Regions from separate parts of the Acidovorax facilis genome, predicted to be linked through region 1. Evidence: predicted binding sites of a transcription regulator. Region 1 holds the regulator's gene; each other region holds the start of a gene.
The links. The regulator HrcA, encoded in region 1, represses chaperone genes, less so after heat shock. The targets are predictions, from matches to a motif close to TTAGCACTCNNNNNNNNNGAGTGCTAA.
Positions count from the first base shown of each region.

Region 2: ACQ4MJ_RS16625 (co-chaperone GroES) is a predicted target of HrcA. The motif match lies at 3,035-3,061, and genes of this name have one in related genera.
Region 3: rpoH (RNA polymerase sigma factor RpoH) is a predicted target of HrcA. The motif match lies at 1,902-1,928, and genes of this name have one in related genera.

Region 1 covers NZ_CP192460.1:3,427,709-3,433,551, reverse strand. The annotation lists gene recN (DNA repair protein RecN) at 1-415, opposite strand, end outside; gene ACQ4MJ_RS15680 (NAD kinase) at 418-1,314, opposite strand; gene hrcA (heat-inducible transcriptional repressor HrcA) at 1,343-2,347, shown strand; tRNA gene ACQ4MJ_RS15670 (tRNA-Ile) at 2,399-2,475, shown strand; tRNA gene ACQ4MJ_RS15665 (tRNA-Arg) at 2,683-2,759, shown strand; gene greB (transcription elongation factor GreB) at 2,838-3,404, shown strand; gene ACQ4MJ_RS15655 (RelA/SpoT family protein) at 3,476-5,758, opposite strand.
Region 2 covers NZ_CP192460.1:3,624,694-3,630,536, forward strand. The annotation lists gene ACQ4MJ_RS16615 (M12 family metallo-peptidase) at 1-962, opposite strand, end outside; gene ACQ4MJ_RS16620 (hypothetical protein) at 1,419-2,651, opposite strand; gene ACQ4MJ_RS16625 (co-chaperone GroES) at 3,149-3,439, shown strand; gene groL (chaperonin GroEL) at 3,610-5,271, shown strand; gene ACQ4MJ_RS16635 (TonB-dependent siderophore receptor) at 5,420-5,843, opposite strand, start outside.
Region 3 covers NZ_CP192460.1:432,976-438,818, forward strand. The annotation lists gene ACQ4MJ_RS01975 (Bug family tripartite tricarboxylate transporter substrate binding protein) at 1-813, opposite strand, end outside; gene rpoH (RNA polymerase sigma factor RpoH) at 930-1,871, opposite strand; gene cutA (divalent-cation tolerance protein CutA) at 2,569-2,916, shown strand; gene ACQ4MJ_RS01990 (hypothetical protein) at 2,987-4,051, opposite strand; gene ACQ4MJ_RS01995 (EAL domain-containing protein) at 4,164-5,843, opposite strand, start outside.

The sequences.
Region 1 (5,843 bases):
CGGGTCTTGTAAGGCTTTGCCAAGCATGCTGCCCGTGGATGTCTAGCAGGCTGTCTCCCAAAGTCCGCAGTTGGGCTGCAGTGGCTGGGGTGCCATTGATCCAAGCCCTGCTTTTGCCCTGAGAGTCCACGGTCCGACGCAAAAGCAACAGCTCATCAATATCAAAACCCGCTTCCTCCAGCCATGGCTGGAGATGGGGTGGGCAATCGAACTCAGCGCAAAGATCCGCTTTGTCAGCGCCTTCGCGAACCACACCTGCATCGGAGCGTGCGCCCAAAACGAGTTGCAGTGCATCAATCAGGATGGATTTCCCAGCGCCTGTTTCTCCCGTCAGCACGGTGAAGCCGGAACTTAGTTCAAGTTCAAGTGCTTGAACGATCACAAAATCGCGCAGGGTAATCCGCCGGAGCGCCATGGTCAGGAGCCCCCTTCGTTCCAGCGCAATTTTTTGCGCAGGGTGGCAAAGTAGTTCCAGCCTTGAGGATGGAGAAACCGCACGCAGTGCTCTGACCTTTTCACCAGAATGCGGTCACCATGTAGCAGTGAGGCCAGTGACTGCATGTCAAAGTTGGCACTGACATCCCGGCCACTCACCACCTCAACCGCCACCTCGGTGGCATCCGACAGAACAATCGGTCGGTTGGAGAGCGTATGAGGGGCGATGGGCACCAGCACCCATCCAGGAATGGAGGGGTGAAGCATGGGGCCACCGGCTGACAGCGAATACGCCGTTGACCCTGTGGGTGAGGCGATGATGAGTCCGTCTGCGCGTTGGTTCGCCACAAATCGGCCGCCGACCTCGACCCGCAATTCCACCATGCCTGAAGTCGCGCCTCGGTTCACAACGACATCGTTCATCGCGAGGGCTTCGAAGACGACGCGCTCGTCGCGCACGACCGTAGCGTGCATCAGCGGTCGCAAGTCTTCCTCGTATTCGCCCTGAAGCATGGGGGGCAGAGTGGCCTGATAGGTATCGAAAGGAATGTCGGTGATAAAGCCAAGCCGTCCCTGGTTGATGCCGATCAGGGGCGTCCCAAAACGGGCGAGCCGCCGACCTATGCCCAGCATGGTGCCGTCACCCCCGACCACCAAGCCCAGATCGCATCGACTGCCTATCTCGTCTACATTCAGGACTGGATAGTGTGTGAGCCCGGTGTTGCTTGCGGTCTCAGCTTCCAGCATCACTTCGCAACCCTGGCGTTCAAGAAAATGGGCGATGTCTTCCAGGGCTTGGCGGGAGCTTTCACCGATGGAGCCCGCCGAAGAAGCTTGGTACTTGCCTATCAGTGCGACATGGCGGAAATTGGACGTCATCGCGAAATTACATCATTAAAATCATTCCATGCTCGATGACCGTGCCAAGTTGTTGCTCAAAGCGCTGGTCGAGCGCTACATCGCCGATGGGCAGCCCGTCGGATCCCGCACGTTGTCGCGCGCGTCTGGGCTGGATTTATCTCCAGCCACTATCCGTAACGTCATGGCGGATCTGGAGGAGTTAGGGCTGATCGCGAGTCCCCACACCTCAGCCGGTCGCATTCCTACTGCACGAGGTTATCGGCTGTTTGTGGACACCATGCTGACAGTGCAGCGGGACCCTCTAACCCCTCCCCAGCTTGCGCCCGAACAGCCGCAAAAGGTGATCGCCAACGCTGCCCAGTTGCTATCCAATCTTTCGCAGTTCGTCGGTGTCGTTATGGCACCACGCAGAACATCGGTGTTCCGCCATATTGAGTTCTTGAGGCTGTCCGAGCGAAGATTTTTGGTCATCATCGTTTCGCCCGAGGGCGACGTTCAAAATCGCGTCATCTTCACGGACGTGGACTACTCCCAGTCGCAACTCATTGAGGCTTCCAACTTTCTGAACGCGCATTACGCGGGGCTTGCGATGGAGCAAGTGCGTGAGCGCCTGAAATCTGAGGTGGATGTGCTGCGCGGCGAGATCGCTTCGCTCATGCAGGCTGCGGTGAATGTGGGGTCTGAGGCTTTGTCCCAAGCGCAAGACGAGGTCGTGATTTCTGGTGAGCGCAACCTGCTGGCGGTCAGTGATTTCTCCAGCGACATGGGCAACTTGCGACGTGCCTTCGATCTGTTCGAACAGAAAACCCAGATTCTCCGGTTGCTGGATATCTCCAGCCAGGCCGAGGGAGTGCGCATCTACATTGGCGGTGAAAGCCATGTCGTGCCTTTTGAGGAGCTGTCCATCGTCAGTGCTCCGTATGAGGTAGACGGCAAAGTGGTCGGGACGCTAGGCGTGATCGGCCCCACGCGCATGCCATACGACCGGATGATTCAGATCGTGGACATCACATCAAAGCTGGTGTCCAACGCACTCAGCCATCGCAAGTAAAGCCCCTACAATACGGCGCTTGCCCCGTTGTATAGCGCTGGAGCATGGCCTGGGGCGTTAGCTCAGTTGGTTAGAGCAGAGGACTCATAATCCTTTGGTCGTTGGTTCAAGTCCAACACGCCCTACCACCCATCCATTCGAATGGGCGATCATCACGATCACGGCCAGTTTTCTTGTCGCAATGTGCGCCTTTCTTCTTTTGGAGTCTCTGGAGTGCATTACAATTGCGGCTTGCGTTGAGTTGAGCTTTTGCTGATCAGGCCCATGCGGCATGGTTACAGTAAAAAAGTTGATTTCAAGGATTGCCAAGAAATCATGCTATAATTCAAAGCTTAGCGGCTGTAGCTCAGCTGGATAGAGTACTTGGCTACGAACCAAGGGGTCGTGGGTTCGATTCCTGCCAGCCGCACCAATGTTTAAAGCCTGCAATCGCAAGATTGCAGGCTTTTTCATTTGTCAAAGCGTTTCTCGCTGACGGGGGAGATCTTCCATGAGCAAGGCCTTTACCAAAGAAACCGATGCTTCCGATGAGGATGAATTGGTGTTGCCTGCGTTGCCTGCGGGCGGCAAGAACTACATCACTCCGGCAGGATACGCGCGCCTGCGTGATGAGTTGCTGGATCTGATTGACAACGAGCGGCCCAAAGTGGTCGAAGCCGTGCACTGGGCTGCCAGCAACGGAGATCGGTCTGAAAATGGCGACTATCTCTACGGCAAGAAACGTTTGCGAGAGATTGATCGGCGCATCCGCTTTCTCACCAAGCGGCTCGAGATTGCCGAAGTGGTGGATCCCAGCCTGCATGCGGGCAGCAATCAGGTGTTTTTCGGCTCCACAGTCACGTACATCGATGACGAAGGTATAGAGCGCACGATCACCATCATGGGCATCGATGAGGCAGACAGCCGGGAATCGCAGGTGAGCTGGATCTCGCCGGTGGCGCGTGCGCTCTTGAAGGCCCATGTGGGTGACGAGGTGCTGCTGCCTACGCCAGGAGGCGTGCGAAGCCTTGAAGTGGTGGCAGTGCAGTATCCGCAGCGCGCCGCGCATGCGGACTGAGCGGGGTCCGCAACGCCGCTTTGCGCCAAGCCCAGCATGGGTTTATGGCGCCGCTCAGCGCTGTGAAGTGCTTACGTGGCCTGCGGGGTGATGCGTGCAGCGCGAATGACGGCCTGGGTGCGCCGCAAGTTGCGCAGTGCGGTTTCGAGGTGGGTCTGATCTCGCACCGCCACAATGAAGCGCAAGTCCGTGGTGTCGAGGGCCGCCTCGTCATCCATGTCCACATGGGTGATGTCAGCTTCTGAATTGGCCAGTTCAGCGGCCACGCGGGCGAGCACACCTTTGCCGTTGGTGACAGTCACCACGACCCCGGTTTCGAACATGCGCGTGGGCTCGTCCGACCAGTCCACCGCAATGAAGCGCTCGCTGTCCTTGTGCTGCAGCCGCTTGGCCACCGTGCAGTGGGCGTTGTGAACCACCAGGCCCTCGCCACGGCCCAGATAGCCCACGATGCTGTCGCCAGGTACTGGGCGGCAACAGGATGCGTACTGCACCGAGGCATTTTCGCTGCCATCCAGAGTTACCGCTCCTTGCGAAAGCGTCTCGTGGGATGTGTAGCGCTCCCGTGTCATGAGCAGCGCATCAGGACGATGGCCGTGTTCGGACATCAGCACCATGAGTCGCTTGGCCACGATGCTGGCGATGCGCTTGCCCAGGCCCAGGTCCGTCATCAGTTCGCTGCGGGTGCGGTTTCCTGTAAAGCGCAGCAGTTTGTCCCACATCGGTTGGGTCTCTGCGTCCTGGGGAGGGAGCTGCTCCAGGCCTTCCGCCCGGATGGCCTGGGTCAGCAGCTTCTCGCCCAGGCCTTCCGATTCGGTCTGTGCCAGCGTTTTCAGGTAGTGCCGGATCTTGGAGCGTGCGCGGCCCGTGCGCACAAAACCCAGCCAGGCCGGGTTGGGCGTGGATACCGGGGCTGTGATGATCTCCACCACATCGCCATTCTTGAGTTCGGTGCGCAGGGGCACTTGCTCATTGTTGATTTTTGCCGCCGTGGTGCGGTCGCCAACGTTGCTGTGGATGGCGTAGGCAAAGTCCACCACGGTAGCTCCGCGAGGCAGGGCCATGATCTGGCTCTTGGGGGTGAAAACGTAGACAGCGTCCGGGAACAGGTCCACCTTGACATGGTCCCAGAACTCGGCGGCATCGCGGGTCTCGTTCTGGATGTCCAGCAGGGACTGCAGCCACTTGGTCCCTAGTCGCTCGGCCGATGTGCCATCGCCGTCCTGCGCCTTGTACAACCAGTGCGCGGCCACACCAGCCTCGGCGATGACATGCATCTCGTCCGTACGCATCTGGAATTCGATGTTCACGCCGGAAGGGCCCACCAAGGTGGTGTGCAGGGATTGGTAGCCATTGAGCTTGGCGATGGCGATGTGGTCCTTGAACTTGCCAGGAACCGGCTTGTACATCTGGTGGAGCACGCCCAGGGCGGTGTAGCAGTCTGTCACCGTGGGTACGATCACCCTGAATCCGTAAATATCGGTGACCTGGGCAAAACTCAGGTGCTTGAGGTCCATCTTCTGGTAGATGGCGTACAGCGTTTTCTCGCGGCCGGCGAGGCGGACCTTCATACCGATCTTGGAGAAGGCGGTGTCCACCTCGGCCTGAACCTTTTGCACCAGATCGCGCCTGCGGTTGCGTGATTTGTTGACTGCCTTGGACAGCGTGGCGTAGCGCCATGGGTGCAGGTGCCGAAAGGCCAGATCCTGCAATTCCCGGTAGGTCTGGTTGAGGCCCAGGCGGTGGGCAATGGGTGCATAGATCTCCAGCGTCTCCGAGGAGATGCGGCCCCATTTGCTGCGCGGCATGTCCGACAGCGTGCGCATGTTGTGCGTGCGGTCCGCCAGCTTGATGAGGATGACGCGCACGTCGCGCGCCATGGCCAGCAGCATCTTGCGGAAAGACTCGGCCTGGTTCTCTTCGCGGGTGTTGAACTGCAGCTTGTCGAGCTTGGTCAGCCCATCTACCAGTTCAGCCACGGGGGCGCCAAAGCGGTCTATCAGGTCTGCTTTGGTGACGCCACAGTCTTCCATGGCATCGTGCAGCAGTGCGGCCATCAGCGCCTGGGCGTCCAATTTCCAGGTGGCGCACTGTGCAGCCACGGCAATGGGGTGCGTGATGTAGGGCTCACCGCTGTTGCGCAACTGACCCAGATGGGCCTCGTCAGCGAAGCGATAGGCTTGGCGCACCTGTTCGATGCTGGTCGCGTCCAGGTAGTCGAGGCTGTCTGTCAGCGCGGCAAAGCTGGCCGCAGCCGCATTGGCTGCCGCTGCGGCTGCCGACAAAGTTCCCGCCGTTGGTACTTCGCCGGGGCGGGCTTGCGTTGCAGAAGGTGAGTTGAGCACCGCGTTCATGCCTTAAATGTAGCGCGGGAGCGCATCAGGAGACTTTGGGGCAAAAAAAAGCACCGCTGTCGCGGTGCTCTTTGCGGGCTGCGCC
Region 2 (5,843 bases), 200 kb from region 1:
GCAATGCCACCTCCAGAATTTTTACCACTTAGCAAGTGAACATGGTGCCGGGAAATAGATGCATTGGCCCCTGCGTTCCAAAAAGTCCGCAACTCATCGAGCATTGCACTTGTGGCGGTCTGGGTCCACGGGTCAGCCGATGTCGTTCTGATCACAATTTGCTTCAGATTGAAGCGGGTAGCCACTTCGGCCTGGTACCTACTGCCGACATAAGTAAGCAGGTCCGTGACGTATGTGAACGCAGCCGACTCAGAGCCAAAATTTTGATAGAACTCGTAGTCGCTATCAATAATTATGTCAGCACGCCGTGGGCTTCCTGCTTTCTCTTCACCCAGAATTTTTTGTGAATTCTCTCTACCGGTTTTCAGTAGATTTTCAATGCCGAGCTTCCGCTGCCCAGGATCGGATTGAAGAAATTCCGGGCTTACTCCGCAAGAGAATTCTCTGTTGACAAAGTCCTTTTGATGATCGACAAGGCGCGAAACAGCGCCCCCTGAGCCGCCGCCCCTTGCAGGCAATAATTCATTAACAACGGTTTCTTTTCCTCGGTGAATGATCGTCCTGATCTCGCCACTAGGGTTCACCGTGACGAAGGCGTAGCTATCAGAATTGCCCTCGAGTACTCCCACGAAATGAGCACTAGCAGCAAGCGGAAATGCCCTAGAACCCTTTTCATCAACAACAATGAACTGTGTATCCCCGTTTATTACTTCCGAGCGACGCAATATGAGATTAACAACCGAAGGAAGTTCATCATTAATTTTGAGATTTTGAATATGAAGGGCTTCGCCAGGCTTGATACTCATGGCCGTAAGCGCTAGTTTTTCAGACGGCGCCTCTCCCGGCGTAAGCTCCATAATCTGCTGGGCATGAGCCCCCACCAAATAGAAGGCAAACGCAGCAACTGCCAGAGATTTGGTGAATCGCCAACTCAATTTATCGAACATTGTTTTATTTTTCATAGTGATAAACGATCACCAAATTAATTTAGCACACCCATGGTCGCTCCCCCCCAACACGTGAGGATTTGCACCCCAAAGACTGCAGCTCAAAAATCTAGCGCAAATGCGTAAGAACAGCAAGAGCATCTTCACTAGCCAGGCGCTCCTGAGATGCGGTCCAAATCAGGCAAAAAGGCAATTCCCATGTTCACGGAACAACGCCCATCCCGCAACATCTGCAAGCCACTTATCAGTGGCGTCCACCACACCCAGTCTGAGTGCGCCTGCGCCTCCCACCCCTTCCCGGCCCCAGGACCATCCAAAGCCCAACCCAGCTACGCTCGCGCCAAGACGCCAGACTCTCAGAAGCGCAAAAATGCACACCATGTAAACAGCATTTTTAATACCAATATATTATAAATATAGTTTTAATGCATTCAGAAAATTCGCGCATTCAAATTCAGCTTACTTAGTAGCCTACTTTTTCAGGAATGGCTTTAACACAGACTGTAGTGTTTGCATCACGCGCCACGATCGCGATCCCACAATATCCCGGTAAACCTGCTGAAGCTGCATGTGACTTGCACTGAGATGGGCCAACTGAGTGCGAAGCAGACCATTCTCCGCGTCAACCTCTGCGGCGCTCTCCTGCGCTACCCTCACGGCATTTTGATTCAGTTCTGACGCCCGCAAGTGCGCTACTTCCAGTTGCTCCAATTGAGAACGCAACATCCTGTTTTCAGTCTCAATTCTCTCGTTTTCGGATTTCAACGCTGAAATCTCTAGTTGCGTGGCTTCATTTTTACCCCCGGATGGCTGGCCGTCGGGCGCATATTCCTGGGCGTCCTCGGCCCTTCGGCCAAACCCCTTCACTGAATAGGTTGACCGCGGGCTAGCACGCCACTCCTGAAGACGCTCCTTGAAGAGTTGGCACGCGTATTCATACAATTTTTGGTCGTATTCAACCTGCCCGGCAATTATTTCCCTTGCACGATTACTCACTTGATCGACTGAAATTCGAGATCTGTTTTCCATTTCAGGGCCGATTTTATAATCACTCAGATCTGGAATCATGCAACGCAAAAGTTCCAGCGACTCTGGAAAACTCTCAGTGATTCCAAAAAAATCCAAAGCTGCCAGATTCTTCTTGGCACTCTCAAGATGCTGCGCCAGATCATCACCGGAATAGGTAGAAAGATACATGGTTTGCTGATTACCCAATGCACCATCCACAATCACGGCATTATCTGAACACACAAACTCCTCCAGGGAGGCCCGCTGCGCAAAGACAAGCGCATCACGCTCCACGGTATTTGCAACCTTATAATGAGGATCATCAGGTTGGAAGTTTTTCTCGTCGTGCCAAGATTTATATTGAGAAATAGTGCGCTTCAACGGATCACGAACAAAAGTTGCCAAAAACGCGCCCGGGCAGAATCGCAGGAGATCTTTATAGTAAAAGTGACCAAAAACAAATGGCGATGCCCCTTCATTTCGAAAATACATTTCAAGCGACTCCGGCTTGTCATTTCTGTCAAGTCCAGTAAAAGCCCGAGATTTCTCAAAACCTACGCCTTGAGACAAAATATAGTTTTCGAATGCGGTCCCGGAGCATTTCGGTATATGCACGAACGCAAATGGAGTCTTAAGGCCGGATAGTTCGCCATGCTGATCGCCATCCGCGGTACAGCGGATATCTGAAAATTTCATAACAAATATATCTATTCGAAGATTAGAGAATTCGAGACACGATCAGAACGGAAATGGACATCAAGATGATGGCGGGAGGGGCGCCATTCAACGCACCTCTTACGCACTTCTCAAAAGCTGGCCTATCTATGCAACGGCGGAGGGCGCAGCACGCGCCCCAACCCCGCCGAATGAAGGCCCACAGACCAGCATGTGGAACCTCTCGACTGACAGCAAGGGCTCATGAATCAATGCAGGCAAGGGCCACTCACTATATCTTTGAACCCATCGTCCGCCAGATCGCAAACCCCCTCTGCAGCGCACCTGCGCAAGCAGCCACCGCACCGCCCACCAGGTTCCGAAATCTGTAGGGCATCTTGAAACCGCCACAAATGCCCGTATCATTAGCACTCACCGCAGACGAGTGCTAACACCGCCTTGGCTGCCGGAAGTTTGGTAGCGCCTGGGCCTCCAGGCGCTGAGTACGTCAGCTTTTTACTGAAAACAGGAGCATTGCAATGAACCTTCGCCCTCTGCACGATCGCGTGATCGTCAAGCGTATCGAAAGCGAAACCACGACGGCCTCCGGCATCGTGATCCCTGACAACGCCGCTGAAAAGCCCGATCAAGGTGAAGTGCTGGCCGTCGGCCCCGGCAAGAAGAACGACAAGGGCGACGTGATTGCCCTGAACGTGAAGGTCGGTGACCGCGTTCTGTTCGGCAAGTACTCGGGCCAGACTGTCAAGGTCAACGGCGATGAGCTGCTGGTCATGAAGGAAGACGATCTGTTCGCAGTTGTGGAGAAATAAAGCTACTGCGCAGGCGCCAGGCGTCGTTGCGCGGTGCTCGCAATCCTCACGTACAGGAAGTACGTTCCGGTTGCTGCACTCCGTGCGCCTAGCCTGACACCTGCTCGCTACGCTTTCTTTCCCCACAACCCGTTATCCGTTTAACGATTTTCAGAATTTAGGAGCCAAACATGGCAGCAAAAGACGTAGTTTTCGGCGGCGAAGCCCGCGCACGCATGGTTGAAGGCGTGAACATCCTGGCCAACGCGGTTAAGGTGACTCTGGGCCCCAAGGGTCGCAATGTGGTGCTGGAGCGCTCGTTCGGCGCCCCTACCGTGACCAAGGACGGTGTGTCCGTGGCCAAGGAAATCGAACTCAAGGACAAGCTGCAGAACATGGGCGCCCAGCTCGTGAAGGAAGTGGCCTCCAAGACCAGCGACAACGCTGGTGACGGCACCACCACCGCTACGGTGCTGGCACAAGCCATCGTTCGCGAAGGCTTCAAGTACGTGGCCGCCGGCATCAACCCGATGGACCTGAAGCGCGGTATCGACAAGGCTGTGACGGCCCTGGTTGCCGAGCTGAAGAAGGCTTCCAAGCCCACCACCACGTCCAAGGAAATCGCCCAAGTGGGTTCGATCTCCGCCAACTCCGACGAAACCATCGGCAAGCTGATCGCTGACGCCATGGACAAGGTTGGCAAGGAAGGCGTGATCACCGTGGAAGACGGCAAGTCGCTGGACAGCGAACTGGACGTCGTGGAAGGCATGCAGTTTGACCGCGGCTACCTGTCGCCCTACTTCATCAACAACCCAGAAAAGCAATCCGCGATTCTGGACAACCCCTTCGTGCTGCTGTTCGACAAGAAGATCAGCAACATCCGCGACCTGCTGCCTACGCTGGAGCAAGTTGCCAAGGCTGGCCGTCCCCTGCTGATCATTGCCGAAGAAGTCGAAGGCGAAGCCCTGGCTACGCTGGTGGTCAACACGATTCGCGGCATCCTGAAGGTTGTGGCTGTGAAGGCTCCAGGCTTTGGCGACCGTCGCAAGGCCATGCTGGAAGACATCGCCATCCTGACGGGCGGCAAGGTCATCGCTGAAGAAGTGGGCCTGACGCTCGAAAAGGTGACCCTGGCCGACCTGGGCCAAGCCAAGCGCATCGAAGTGGGCAAGGAAAACACCATCATCATCGACGGCGCCGGTGCTGCTGCTGACATCGAAGCCCGCGTCAAGCAAGTGCGCGTGCAGATCGAAGAAGCCACGTCCGACTACGACCGCGAAAAGCTGCAAGAGCGCGTGGCCAAGCTGGCTGGCGGTGTGGCCGTGATCAAGGTCGGCGCTGCCACCGAAGTCGAAATGAAGGAAAAGAAGGCCCGCGTGGAAGACGCACTGCACGCTACCCGTGCCGCTGTGGAAGAAGGCGTTGTGGCCGGTGGTGGCGTGGCCCTGCTGCGTGCCAAGCAAGCTGTGGGCGACTCGGTCAAGGGCGACAACGCTGACCAGGAAGCCGGCATCAAGCTGGTGCTCAAGGCCATCGAAGCGCCTCTGCGCGAAATCGTGAACAACGCTGGTGGCGAAGCTTCGGTGGTGGTGAACGCTGTGTTGGCCGGCAAGGGCAACTACGGCTTCAATGCCTCGAACGACACCTACGGCGATATGCTCGAACTGGGCATTCTGGACCCCACGAAGGTCACCCGTACGGCCCTGCAAAACGCTGCCTCCGTGGCATCGCTGCTGCTGACGACCGAAGCCATGGTTGCTGAAGCACCCAAGGACGAGGCCGGTGCTGGCGGCGGTATGCCCGACATGGGTGGCATGGGCGGCATGGGCGGCATGGGCGGCATGGGCATGTAATGGCCGGCCGCTCCGGGTGGAACCCAGGTTCTGCCCGGTAGCCCCAAAAGAAACCCCGCAGGTTGCAAAACCTGCGGGGTTTTTTCCTTGCCGGGCCGACATCCACGGGTGAATGCCGCCGGTGCAGCAGATCGCCCCGATGGGTCGGTCAGAACCTGTAGGTCGCGCTCAGCACCACATTGCGCCGTGTCGCCCACCAGCAGTCACCACGCGCCAGACAGGTGCTCATGTACTTCTTGTCGGCCAGGTTGCTGATATTGAGCGCGTAGCGCCAGTCCTGGCTGTCGTAGGCCAGCAGCGCATCCACCACACCGGCCGCCGGAACCTTCGGCCCCGTGCCGTCGCGGAACGACGACAGCCAGCGGTACCCCGCACCGGCCGAGAAGCCGCGCACGCCGCCAATGGAGAACCGGTACACGCCCCACACGGCCGCCTGGTGGCGCGGCAGGTTTTCCAGCAGCGGATCGACGTCCGTGTAGTTGTAGTGGGCGGTCAGGTCAAACGCCGTGGCCACGCGCGCCTTGTATTCCAGCTCCAGGCCCTTGTTGCGGGTCTGGCCCACCTGCAGCGAG
Region 3 (5,843 bases), 2.5 Mb from region 1:
TTCCAGGTTGAAGTTGCTGATGCCGGCCTCGGCCAGGCTCGGCACATCGGGTGCCAGCGGGCTGCGCCCGGAAGACGTCACACCAATCGCGCGCAACTTGCCCGCACGCACCTGGGCCTGCGCCAGGGCCGGGGGCAGCAAGGCCATCTGCAACTGCCCGCCCAGCATGGCGGTGGCCACCTGCGGGTAGCCCGGGTAGGGCACATGCACCGGGTTGATGTTGCTGCGCGACTTGAGCAACTCGGTGCCAATGTGGCCCACCGTGCCCACGCCGGGCGTGCCATAGCTCCACTTGTCGCCGCCATTGCGGGCTGCCACAAAGAAGTCGCGGGCGCTGCTGTTGGCGGGCACTCCGGGTTGGCTCACGGGCGCGGTCAGGATCAGGGGCGATGTGCCGATGAGGCTCAGCGGTGCCAAGTCCTTGAGCGGGTCGTAGGGTACGGCCGGGTTCAGCAGCTTGGCAATTGTCATGTTGCCGTTGATCATCAGGCCGACGGTGTGGTCATCACGCGCTTTGGCCACGGCATCAGCCGCAATATTGCCGCCTGCGCCCACCTTGTTTTCCACGATCACCGGTTGGCCCAGGGCCTTGGACAGCGGCTCGCTGAACGTGCGCGCCGTGAGGTCGGGCGAAGACCCGGCCGGAAAGCCCACGATGATCTTGAGCGGCTTGGTGGGCCATGCCAGGGGCGCGGCGGCTGCTGCGGCACCGGGCTTGGCGGCGTTCTGGGCGAGAGCCCAGGGGGAGGCGGCTGCCAGCGCAATCAGCAGCGTAGACGCACGGCGAGAAACAACAGGACGTGACGACAACATGGGAAGGGGTCTCCTCAACAAGAACATTCAGGGGCCAAAACGACACGGGGCCCCAGAACTGGGGCCCCGTGAGGCAACTTCTGCAGCCGGGGATATTAACCCCGCCGCCCTCAGGCTCAGGCGTACTCCGCCAGCGCCTTCTTCATCTTCTTCATTGCAGCCACTTCAATCTGCCGGATGCGCTCGGCGCTCACGCCATACACAGCTGCCAGCTCGTGCAGCGTCATGCCGCCCGTGCCGTCATCGTTGACCTTGAGCCAGCGCTCTTCCACGATGCGGCGGCTGCGGTCGTCCAGGCTGCCCAGCGCCGTGGCAATGCCATCGGTGGCCAGGGCATCGCGCTGGCGCGACTCGATCATGGCCGTAGGTTCGTGCGAGGCGTCGGCCAGATAGGCAATCGGCCCAAAAGCCTGTTCGCCATCGTCCGAGGGTGCGGGGTCCAACAGCACATCACCGCCCGACATGCGGGTTTCCATCTCGATGACTTCCTCGCGCTTGACGTTGAGCTGCGCAGCCACCGTGTCGATTTCTTGGTCCGACAGCGTATCGCGGTGCGTGGCTGCATCAGCGGCAGACGCATCGGCCTTGAACCCCTGCTTCATGGAACGCAGGTTGAAGAAAAGCTTGCGCTGCGCCTTGGTGGTGGCAACCTTCACCATGCGCCAGTTTTTCAGGATGTACTCGTGGATCTCGGCCTTGATCCAGTGCATCGCATAGCTCACCAGACGCACGCCCTGGTCGGGGTCAAAGCGCTTGACGGCTTTCATCAGGCCCACATTGCCTTCCTGGATCAGGTCGCCATGGGGCAGGCCATAGCCCAGGTACTGGCGCGCAATCGAAACCACCAGACGCAGGTGCGACATCACCAGCCGACCGGCGGCGTCCAGATCGTTGTTGTCCTTGAGCTGCCGCGCGTAGGTCTGCTCTTCTTCGTGCGTGAGCAGCGGCAGGCGATTGACGGCGGAGATGTACGCGTCCAGGTTGCCCAATGGGGGCACCAGCGCCCAGGGGTTGGCGGGCGCCAAAGTCGTCGTAGCGGTTCCAGATTGAATGTTCATTCCGGGAATCCTTTCCTCTAAGCCATGATATTAGCACTCCATAGGACAGAGTGCTAAGCCAGGAGTTCCCCTCCGGTTGTGGGCGATGCCGCCTGCCTGTCGCCTGGACCATTGGCCCAGGAATCCGAACGCGATATGGTTGGATGGTTTTGCTAAGCCATTGATTCAAAAAGAAATTTTATGGCTGCAGAGGCCGCGATGAACGCAGTATTTCGTTGTCAGAGCGCGTTCTGGGTTCAGGGTTCCAGCCCTTTGTAGCCAAGTTTTTCCGATTGTTGCGACAAATAGAACAGTGTTTTCATGATCTATGGATGACCTGCATAACTCCCTATGGCCCGGGCGTTTCGCTGCGTTGCTTTTCTTGCCAATAGCCCGTCTATTGGCTGCCGAATGACGCCTTGCGCCCCATCCCGATCCGCACTGCCACCGCCTCGCGAGGGTTGTGCAGGACATCCCTAGGGACCCTCTGCACGAATCACCGCGCCGTCTGGATCTGCGGACTCGGGTGGTCTGCGGTGTTGCAAATACTCGCAATAGCTACGGCTATTGCTGCGTCTTGCGCCTGGCCGCCCCTCCCGATCCGCAGCACACACTTACCGCTCGATTCGTGCAGAGGATCCCTGGCGGTTTTCGCGCCGCTGGCATTGCATCCCCCGCTATGGCAGACTGCACCGCCCAACGCCCTCGGGAGACGCGCATGACTGAGCCGACCGCCCTTTGCGACATTCTCGTTGTCACTACCACGGTGGCCACCGAAGCGGAAGCGCGGCGGCTGGCACAGCTGGTCTTGCAGGCGCGGCTGGCGGCCTGTGTGCAGGTGGAGCCCATCACGGCCTACTTTCGTTGGCAGGGCGCGTTGCAGGAGGACCGCGAGCTCCGGCTGGTGTGCAAGACCGTGCCCCGTGCGCTGCACCCGCTGCTGGCGCTGCTGCGGGCGCAGCATCCCTATGCGCTGCCGCAGCTGGTCACGCACGCGCTGCAGGGGTCTGCGGAATATGCTGACTGGGTGGATGCGCAGGTGGCCCACGCTACGGTGCTGGCCTGAAGCTTGGGCATTCCCCAGTTTGCGGACGTCTCGGCCGCTGGTACGGGTCGCTCAAACTCTCGGATCGCGATCACACGCTCAGGTCGATCTGCTGCACCGTGCCCGCGCTGCCGTTTTCTTGCAGGTAGATGCTGGTGGAGCGCACGGCGCCCAGGTTGTGGTTGTCCGCCGTGCGCAGGGCGAAGGGCGTTGCCTGGGCGGTGAGTTGCACCGCGCCCACGCCCAGTTCCTCCAGGGTCTGCAGGCTACCGCTGCCATCTGCATTCGGGGTCCACACGCGCAGCTGATGGAAGACCGGGTCGGCTTCATCGATCCAGCCGTTGCCGTCGCTGTCATGCCGGGCCAGTTCTGTAAAGCCGTTGCCCGTGTCCGGGCCGAAGAGTTCCAGGCCGCTGTCGATGCGCGCGTTCTGGTTGGTGTCCAGCGCCAGATAACCCCGGTTGCCGGCAAGCAGCGGCACTTGTTCGGTCTGCCCGTCGCCGTCCAGGTCGAAGGCAAAGCGCAGGTCCTGCAATTGGGCGGCGGTGCCGTCGAAGTTGATGACCAGCGGGTCCACCGCCACGGCGTCGCCCAGCCGCAGGCTCACGGAGGATTCCTCGCGGTAGCTGCGTTGCATATCCAGCTGCAGCGTGAACCGGATTTCCCGGCCATCGGTGGTGCGCACAGTGCCCGCTGCAGCAAACTGGGTGCGCTCGGTTTCTTCCAGCACTTCGCGCTGCTCATAGATCAGGCCAAAGCCCGCGCGCTGGCGCGGGGCTGCGGCCGTGCTGTTCGTTGGGGCCAAGGGGGGCGGGGGAGCTGCGGGCGCGTCGGTGGACTGCGGCCCGGCATAGACGCGGACGAGCACCCCGGTCATGCGTTCGATCAGATCGCGGATCATGGCGAGCTGGGGCGTCAGGCCCTCGTCGCGGGCGCGCTCCGGCAGAGGCTCGACCGAGGTGGTGACCCCATGGGGTGCATGGGCGGCCTGGGCCAGGCGGGCTGCGGTGGAGATTTGCAGCGGCGGTGGCTGGCGGGCGAGGGGCGTGCTGGCGGGGCGGTCGCCCACCCACATTTCCAGGCGGCTTGTCTGGCTGTGCATGCGCGTGGCGACATGCTGGGACTGCATCTGCAGGGTGGACGACTCGATTCTCATGGGGCACCTCCATGGTTTCCACGGAGGTCCGGCGCGGTGCGGGCTGGCGTGGCCCCTGGTTATCGGCACTTCTGCGCGGTACCTTGAATGCAATCCCGATACCGGCCCAAGGTCAGCTGGAGGTGCCTTCCGGGCACAGCACCTCCCGCGCGACCCCTTCAAAGTCTTCCAGCGCCATCGGCCTGCCAAACAGATAGCCCTGAAACGCCTTGCAGCCGTGCGCCAGCAGAAACTGGTGGTGCGCTGCCGTTTCGACCCCCTCTGCGATCACGTCCAGACCCAGGCTGCCGGCCAGCGCGATGATGGAGCGTGCGATGGCTGCGTCGCTGGGGTCCAGCAGCACGTCGCGTACAAAACCCTGGTCGATCTTGATCTGGTCCAGCGGCAGGCGCTTGAGGTAGCTCAAGGACGAATAGCCGGTGCCAAAGTCATCCAGCGAAAAGCCCAGGCCCTGGGCTTTGAGTGCGCGCATGGTGGCGATCACGCTGTCCACGTTGTCCAGCAGCAGGCTTTCGGTCAGCTCCAGCTTGATGTGCGCCGGGTCGGCGCCAGTGCGCTGCAGCAAGGCCAGCACCTGTGTCACAAAGTCTTCCTGCAGAAACTGCCGCGCGCTGACGTTGATGGCCAGGCTCAGGTGGGCCATTGCCGGATCCAGCCGCCACCGGGCTTGTTGGCGCAGGGCGGTTTCTATCACCCAATAACCCAAGGGCAGGATGAGGCCGGATTCCTCTGCCAGCGGGATGAACTCCGATGGCGGCACCATGCCGTGCGCGGGGTGTTGCCAGCGCACCAACGCCTCTGCGCCGGTAACCCGCCCCTGCGCGTTCACCTGGGGCTGGTACAGCAGCAGGAACTGCGACTGGCGCAGGCCGTTGTGCAGCTCCGTTTCCAGCAGCGCGCGGCGGTTCACGGCCTGCTGCATGTCAGGGTCAAAAAAGCGCAGGGTGTTGCGGCCCGCGTCCTTGGCGCGGTACATGGCCATGTCGGCCTGTTTGAGCACCTCGTCCACCGAGTCACGGTGCTCGCGCAGCAGCGTCACCCCGATGCTGGCTGTGAAGTGGTGTTCATGCCCGGCCAGATCGTAGGGCTGGCGCAGCTGGGCCAGGATCAGTTCGCCCAGCGTGCGCGCCTGGGCGGCGGCTTCCGGCGGGTCACTGCTCAGGTTCTGCAGCACCACCACAAACTCGTCGCCCCCCAGCCGGGCTACCGTGTCCTGCTCCCGCACGCAGCCGCGCAGGCGCAGGGCCACTTCCTTGAGCAGCAGGTCGCCCACCTCGTGGCCGCGGGTGTCGTTCAGGGTCTTGAAGTTGTCCAGGTCCACAAACAGCACGGCTGTGGTCAAGCCCGAGCGCGCGCCGCTGGCCAACACCTGCTGCAGACGGTCTACCAGCAGGCGCCGATTGGGCAGCTGCGTGAGGGCGTCGTAGAAGGCCAGGTAGCGGGCCTCGTCCTCGGCCGCCTTGCGGCCCGAGATGTCGATGTCGATACAGAACATCTCCGGTGGGTGGCCTGGCACCCGGATGTAGGCATGGCTCGAGAAGACATGCACGGGCGTACCGTCCTTGCGCTGCAGCTGCAGCTCGCCAGCGGGAATCGCCTCGGCCGTGGCGAACATGTGGCGTACGTGTTCACGCACGGCGTCGCGCATGGGGGGCGGAATGATGAGGTCGAGCAGGTTGCTGCCCAGTGCCTCCTCGGCCGTGTAGCCATACAGCTCCTCGGAGGCCTGGTTCCAGTAGCTCGTGGTGCCATCTTCCAGATAGCCTTGCACCGAGATGGACGGGATATTGCG